3 regions of the Kitasatospora sp. NPDC101801 genome follow, and region 2 is predicted to be linked to each of the others. Evidence: riboswitches for the same ligand, from Rfam matches in the RefSeq annotation. Region 2 holds a riboswitch; each other region holds the start of a gene.

Region 1 (2,257 bases), on a different contig from region 2:
CGACGCCGAACACCGCGGCCGGGCCCTGCACGACGTGCCAGCCCGGGAGCTCGGGGGCGTCGTAGTGGTCGCCGCCGCCGGTCAGCAGGCCGACCACGGCACTCGCCGTGGTGCCCGCCCACATCCGCACCGCGCTGTCCAGCCGCTCCACCTCGGTGCCGCCGACGCCGGCCGCGCAGTCCCAGATCACCGGCGCGTCGCCCTGGCCGAGCCGCAGCACGTAGCCGAGGTCGACGTGGCCGCCGCCGGTGCCGTGCTCGTCGTGCTCCCGGAACGCCACCGCCGTGGTGCCGGGCCCGCGCAGCAGCGGACCGTCGGCGGTGAACTCCTGGCCGAGCCGGGCCAGCTCACGGACGGCCGCGCGCTGGATGACGGCCAGCCGTTCCTCGGGGCGCACAGACGGGGCTCCTCGCTCGACAGAACTCTGCTCGACGGCGCTTCGAACACCTTCGTTCGAGCGCGACCGTGGCGAGCGTATCGGCCCGGCGTGAGCGGTGTCACTGTCGGCGCTGGCGGAGCGGGGCCAGGTGGGTACGGACGGCGATATCGGCCACCCTCCGTGAACCGATCGGGGACGAAGTGTCGCCGAATCGGACCCTCCGGGTCGCAAGTCCCGGACCGGACGTGACCTTCGTCCCTGATCATCCTTGTTCATCGTTCAACCGGGGCTTGCCAGCGGGCGGCCGATCGGCTTTGCTTCGAGGCCTGTCCGGTGAACGACCGGATGGGCTCAACCGGGCGGAACGCCGAGTCCTGCCGCCGCCCGGCGCCTCGTACCAGGCACGCATGGCAGGAGCGGGGGACCCAAGGTAAGTCGCCGAACCGGTGTGAACCGGGCCGGCTTGGGGTTAAGCCGCATTCCTGCGGCCGGGCATCTCCAGCCCGCACCCGACAGCTCACCTCGTAGGCGTCGGAGAGGACCACCCCCATGTCCGCACAGGGCAAGCACCGTCGCGTCCAGCTGTCCCACCTGACCCGGATCGCCGTCGCGACCGGCGTGCTCGGCGCCACCTTCGCGCTGCCGGTCGCCGCCGCCAGCGCCCACCAGGGCCATGCCGCCGCCTCCGTGCCGCAGGCCGCCCCGGCCGCCCCGGCCGCCGCCGTCACCACCGTCGCCACCGAGACCGCCGCCACCGCGGTGGCCCCGGTCTCCGCTCCGGCCGCCCCGGCCGCGAGCAGCTACCAGGTCGTCAGCGGCGACACCCTCTCGAAGATCGCCACCGCCAAGCAGGTGGACGGCGGTTGGGAGAAGCTCTACCAGGACAACCGCTCGGTGGTCGGTGGCAACCCGAACCTGATCTACCCGGGCCAGCAGCTCTCGCTCGCCGGCCAGGCCGCGGCCGTCGCGCCGCAGCCCGCCGCGGAGGCTCCGAAGGCCGCCGAGGCGCCGAAGACCGAGACCAAGTCCTCTTCCTCCTCTTCCACGAGCACCACGGACTCCACCAAGGCGTCCCGCTCCAAGTCGACCCCGGCCCCGAAGGCCAGCACGGCCCCCAAGGCCAAGTCGACCACCACCGCCCCGGCCACCACCGAGGCCGCCAAGCCCGCCACCGTGGCGGCCGGCGGTTACGTCGCCCCGGTCAGCGGCGGCACCTCCACCGCGTACCACGCCTCCGGTTCCTCCTGGTCCAGCGGCTACCACACCGGCGTCGACTTCCGTGCCTCGACCGGCACCGTGGTCAAGGCCATCACCACCGGCACCGTGGTCTCGGCCGGCAACGGCGGGTCCTACGGCAACGAGGTCGTCGTCAAGCACGCCGACGGCAAGTACTCCGAGTACGCCCACCTCTCCTCGATCTCCGTCAAGGTCGGCCAGACCGTCTCGGCCGGCCAGCAGCTGGGCCTCTCCGGCGCCACCGGCAACGTGACCGGCCCGCACCTGCACTTCGAGGTCCGCACCGGCCCGTCCTACGGCTCCGACATCGACCCGGTCGCGTACCTGCGCGCCCACGGCGTCAGCGTCTGATCAGGGTCTGACCCCAGCTCAGACGACTTCGGCCCCCCGGTCATTGACCGGGGGGCCGAAGTGTTTGGAGCGGGTGACGAGAATCGAACTCGCGTGGCCAGTTTGGAAGACGTAGGCACCGCCTGGCGGCTGACCAGCCAACTCGCCAACCTGGGCCAAGGGGAGCTCCTTGCCGTGGTTCCCCGCGACTCCCTGCGGATTCCCGTCCGATCGGGCATGGAGCGGGCACGCGCTGAGCCGTTGGTCGAAGGGGCTGTATCAAGCGGAATCTGTATGCGTGGCGTACATCAC
Region 2 (2,257 bases):
AGCTCCGGGCCGATCTGCTCGATGACGGCCAGCACGGCCTTCTCGACGCCCTTGCCGAAGTAGCGGTTCTTGTCGCCGTCACGCAGCTCGAGGGCCTCGAAGGCACCGGTGGAGGCGCCCGACGGGACGGCGGCACGGCCGGTGCTGCCGTCGTCCAGACCGACCTCGACCTCGACCGTGGGGTTGCCACGGGAGTCGAGAATCTCACGGGCTACGACGACATCAATGGACGGCACGTGGCATCTCCTTGACGGAAGCGGGATCTGTTGTCGTTACGACCAGAGCCTAACCGCACCGGAGCCCGGGGCCACGCTGACCTTGGTCCCGTCTCACCGTGTGGCCGGGCTACTCATCGGTAGTTCACCTGAATGACCGTAAACGGGGCCGTACCACCCGGAAGCGGTACGGCCCCTGCTGACGGAGTGTCGCGGGAGTTCCGCGTCAGCCGAGCTTGAGCAGCTGGCCCGGCAGGATCAGGTCGGGGTCACCACCGATGGTGGACCGGTTGGCCTGGTAGACCTGCTGCCAGTCCTGGCCGTGCGCGGCGGCGATGTCCGAGAGCGTGTCGCCGGACTTGACGGTGTATCCGCCGGTGGCGGGCGCCGGGGCGGCGTGCTTCGGCGTGCTGACCTTCGGCGCGTCCACCTTCGGGGTGGCGGGCTTCGGTGCGGTCTCCTGCTTCGGCGCGGCGGCCTTCGGGGTGGCCTTCGGCGCCGGGGTACGGGTCTCCGAGCGGGAGGACTTGCCGGCCGAGGTGTCGACCTGGGCGGCCGAACCGCCCTTGCTCAGACCGGCCTTGACGGAGCAGACCGGCCAGGCGCCGGGACCCTGCGAGGCGAGCACCTTCTCGGCGACCGCGATCTGCTGACCCTTGCTGGCCTGGTTGGCCTGCGGGGCGTAGGACTGACCGCCGAACGCCTTCCAGGTGCTCGGGGTGAACTGGAGGCCACCGTAGAAGCCGTTGCCGGTGCTGATGCCCCAGTCGCCGCCGCTCTCGCACTGGGCGACCTTGTCCCAGGTGTCGACCGGGGCGGCGTGCGCGCCGGTGGCGGTCAGCAGCGGGAGTGCGAGGCCGACGCCCGCGACACCCGCCACGGCGATGGCCTTCTCGGTCTGCGTACGACGACGATGACGGCCCGAACCGGTGAAGAGCATGAAGAAGTCCCTCTCCGCACGCCTGCGAGGTGAGCTGTCGGGTTCGGACCGGGAGGTGGCCCGGCCGCCACTGCTGGCGGCTTCACCCCAAGCCGTGGGGGACGGCGACTTACCTGGGTCCCCCGCCCCTGCCCAAGGGTCTGGTCGGTGTCCCGGCAGCGCGGCGGGCAGGACTCGGCGTTCCGCGCTCGGGGTTCGCAGCTGCGAACACCAGGGAGAGTAAGCAGATGACCCGATGGATCACAAGCTTATGTCGAACAGATCACACAGAAATCACGCTGCGCTGTGGGTCGTCCACAAACCATACTGGTATGTCCAGATTGATGCGTACTCAGATCACGCCTGATCAGATCTGACCGACACGCCGTCAGTGCGGGTCGGTGACCTCCGGCGTGAACGAGACCGGCAACTCCCGCAGCCCGCGCATGATCAGCCCGCCCCGCCAGCGCAGCTCCTCCGGTTCGGCGGCCAGTTGGAGGTCGGGCAGCCTGGTCAGCAGCGTGGCCAGGGCGAATTGACCCTCCAGCCGGGCCAGCGGGGCACCGATGCAGTAGTGGATGCCGTGCCCGAAGCCCAGGTGCGGGTTGTCCTTGCGGGCCAGGTCCAGGGTGTTCTCCGCGGCGAACCTGGCCGGGTCCCGGTCGGCCGCCGCCAGCACCACCAACACCGGGTCGCCGACCGGGATGTCCACCCCGCCGATGGTGAGCGGCTCGGTGGCGAACCGCCAGGTGGCCAGCTCCACCGGGCCGTCGTAGCGCAGCAGTTCCTCCACCGCCGTGGCCAGCAGCGCCGTCTCGCCGCGCTGCACCGACTCCTGCAGCAGGGCGCGCTGGGCCGGGTTGCGGAGCAGTGCGTAGGTGCCGTTGCCGATCAGGTTGATGGTGGTCTCGAAGCCGGCGAACAGCAGGATGAAGGCCATCGCCGCGGCCTCGTTCTCGGTCAGGTGCTCACCGTGGTCGCTCGCCCGGATCAGCCCGGAGATCAGGTCGTCGCCCAGGTCGGCCCGCTTCCGGTGGATCAGCTCCAGCAGGTAGGTCCGGATCCGCTTCACCGCCCGGCCCACCCCGCCACGTTGCCCGCCGTGGTGGCGGATCATCGCGCC
Region 3 (2,257 bases), on a different contig from region 2:
GCGGCCGACCGGAACGCGGTGCTGGGCGACCGCGCCTCGCGCGGCGGCGAGCGGATCGACGTCGGCAACCTGCCGCCCGCCAGCGGCTACGCCGGTGCGGCGGTCTCCGCCGCGATGGGCAAGCAGGGCAAGCCGTACGTCTGGGGCGCCACCGGACCGAACTCCTTCGACTGCTCCGGCCTGGTGGTCTGGGCGTACGCGCAGGCGGGCGTCTCGCTGCCGCGCACCTCGCAGGACCAGGCCTCGGTCGGCACCAACATCGGCAAGGACTGGGCGAACGCGCAGCCGGGCGACCTGGTGATCTACCACCCCGACGCGCACCACGTCGCGATCTACATCGGCAACGGCCTGGTGGTGCACGCCCCGCACACCGGTGACGTGGTCAAGGTGATGAAGGTCGACGCGATGCCGATCAAGACCATCCGCCGGGTCTGATCCACCGTCAGCCTGATACGGCATAACGGACATCTCCCCATCAAGGCGTCGAACTGACGCCGCGTGACACGCCCGGGCCCGTCGGAACCTCCCTGTGATCTGGGACACTTCCGGCGGGCCCCGTCGCGTCCGCATCCCGGGAGTTCGTCGGCACAGCGTGCAATTCCGATCACGCTCGGTCGCAATCACTGAAGAATCACGACTTCATTCCGACTTTTTTCTTACAAGGATTTGAACCGATCACGGTTGGGTTACTAAGGTCCTTCTCGAACCACCGCACTGTCGATCACCCAGCCTGGGTGGCGGCGGGGGTTACCGCCGAGTTCGAGACGCAGCGGGGCAGTTCCGACTGCCCTACGGGGAAGCCCTCTTGGGGGCGCTGTCGATCGGAGCCGGGGAACCACGTTCCTCGGGGTGAATCGGCGCCAGGTCGACGGACCGTCACGAGACGGCCCGACGGTGAGGCGCTGTAGGGCATCTCTTCCAGCCCGAACCCGTCAGCTCACCCGGTAGGCGGACGTAGGAAGAAGGAGCCCGCCTTCGTGGCGTCCCATCGTCGTCCCAAGCCTGCCGGCCGTACCCGGGTCTCGATCATCACGGCTGCCGCCGCCGCTGCGGTGGCGCTGTCCGCGCAGACCGGTGCGCACGCCGACCCGAACCCCACCAAGGACGAGGTCAAGTCCCAGGTCGACCAGCTCCACGAGCAGGCCGAGGACGCGACCGAGAAGTTCAACGCGGCCACGGAGAAGCAGCAGACCCTGCAGAAGCAGGTCAGCGGCCTCCAGGACGAGGTGGCCCGGCAGCAGGCCCAGGTGACCACCCTGCAGAGCACGCTCGGCGAGATCGCCGCCGAGCAGTACCGGACCGGCGGGATATCGCCCACCGTCCAGCTGATGCTCTCCAGCAGCCCGGACGCCTTCCTGGGCCAGGCCGACTCGTTGAGCCAGCTCGGCACCTCGCAGGCGGACACCCTGAAGACGCTGAAGGGCGAGCAGGGCAAGCTCGACCAGCAGAAGTCCGAGGCGCAGAACAAGCTCGCCGACCTGGAGCGCACCACTCAGGAGCTCCGGGCGGGCAAGGACGAGATCCAGGCCAAGCTGGCCGCCGCGCAGGCGCTGCTCGACACGCTCAGCCGCAAGGAGCAGGACGAGCTGCGGGCCGCCGAGGCCAAGGCCGCCGCCGACTCGGCCGCCAAGGCGGCCACCGAGTCGAAGACCGCCGAGCCGGACCGGGCCTCCCGCACGGAGACCCGGACCGACCTGAGCGGCCTGCCGGCCGGGTCGTACGCGGGCACCGTGATCGCCGCCGCCGAGGCGGAGATCGGCAAGCCGTACGGCTACGGCTCCGTCGGCCCGAACAGCTTCGACTGCTCCGGCCTGATGGTCTGGGCCTTCAACAAGGCCGGGATCTCGCTGCCGCGCACCTCGGAGTCGCAGATGGGCGCCGGTCAGAACATCGGCACCAACATCGCCGACGCCAAGCCCGGTGACCTGATCATCTACCGCGGGGGCGGCCACGTCGGCCTCTACGTGGGCAACGGTCAGATCGTGCACGCGCCGCGCACCGGCACCCTGGTCCGGCACGAGTCCGCCACGGTCATGCCGATCACCCGCATCGTCCGGGTCTGACCACCCGCCCGTCGTAACGCCCGCAGGCCCGGCCACGTGCCGGGCCTGCGGCGTTTCCGGCCGGGCCGAGCAGATGTCCGATTGGTGGTCAAATATTCGGCACTGTAGGGGTTTGGACTAGATCGCCGTGACTCGCTAACGTCTGCCCCCGGACCTTCGCAAGGACGGCCGCCCGACCGGGCGGCGGCGGTGGC

Evidence for each region. Region 2 has a riboswitch for cyclic di-AMP ahead of ACIRPK_RS30895 (transglycosylase family protein). Riboswitches for the same ligand answer to the same signal wherever they lie in the genome.
Region 1: linked by a shared signal. The riboswitch ahead of ACIRPK_RS06120 (peptidoglycan DD-metalloendopeptidase family protein) and the one ahead of ACIRPK_RS30895 (transglycosylase family protein) in region 2 are both predicted to bind cyclic di-AMP.
Region 3: linked by a shared signal. The riboswitch ahead of ACIRPK_RS15850 (NlpC/P60 family protein) and the one ahead of ACIRPK_RS30895 (transglycosylase family protein) in region 2 are both predicted to bind cyclic di-AMP.

The regions. Positions count from the first base shown of each region.
Region 1 is NZ_JBIWML010000002.1:409,398-411,654, reverse strand. It holds gene ACIRPK_RS06125 (DUF6348 family protein) at 1-397, opposite strand, end outside; cyclic di-AMP (ydaO/yuaA leader) riboswitch at 758-923, shown strand; gene ACIRPK_RS06120 (peptidoglycan DD-metalloendopeptidase family protein) at 929-1,966, shown strand; gene ACIRPK_RS06115 (hypothetical protein) at 2,244-2,257, shown strand, end outside.
Region 2 is NZ_JBIWML010000041.1:32,632-34,888, reverse strand. It holds gene eno (phosphopyruvate hydratase) at 1-236, opposite strand, end outside; gene ACIRPK_RS30895 (transglycosylase family protein) at 442-1,155, opposite strand; cyclic di-AMP (ydaO/yuaA leader) riboswitch at 1,161-1,311, opposite strand; gene ACIRPK_RS30890 (cytochrome P450) at 1,523-2,257, opposite strand, start outside.
Region 3 is NZ_JBIWML010000011.1:94,667-96,923, reverse strand. It holds gene ACIRPK_RS15855 (NlpC/P60 family protein) at 1-435, shown strand, start outside; cyclic di-AMP (ydaO/yuaA leader) riboswitch at 803-967, shown strand; gene ACIRPK_RS15850 (NlpC/P60 family protein) at 978-2,063, shown strand.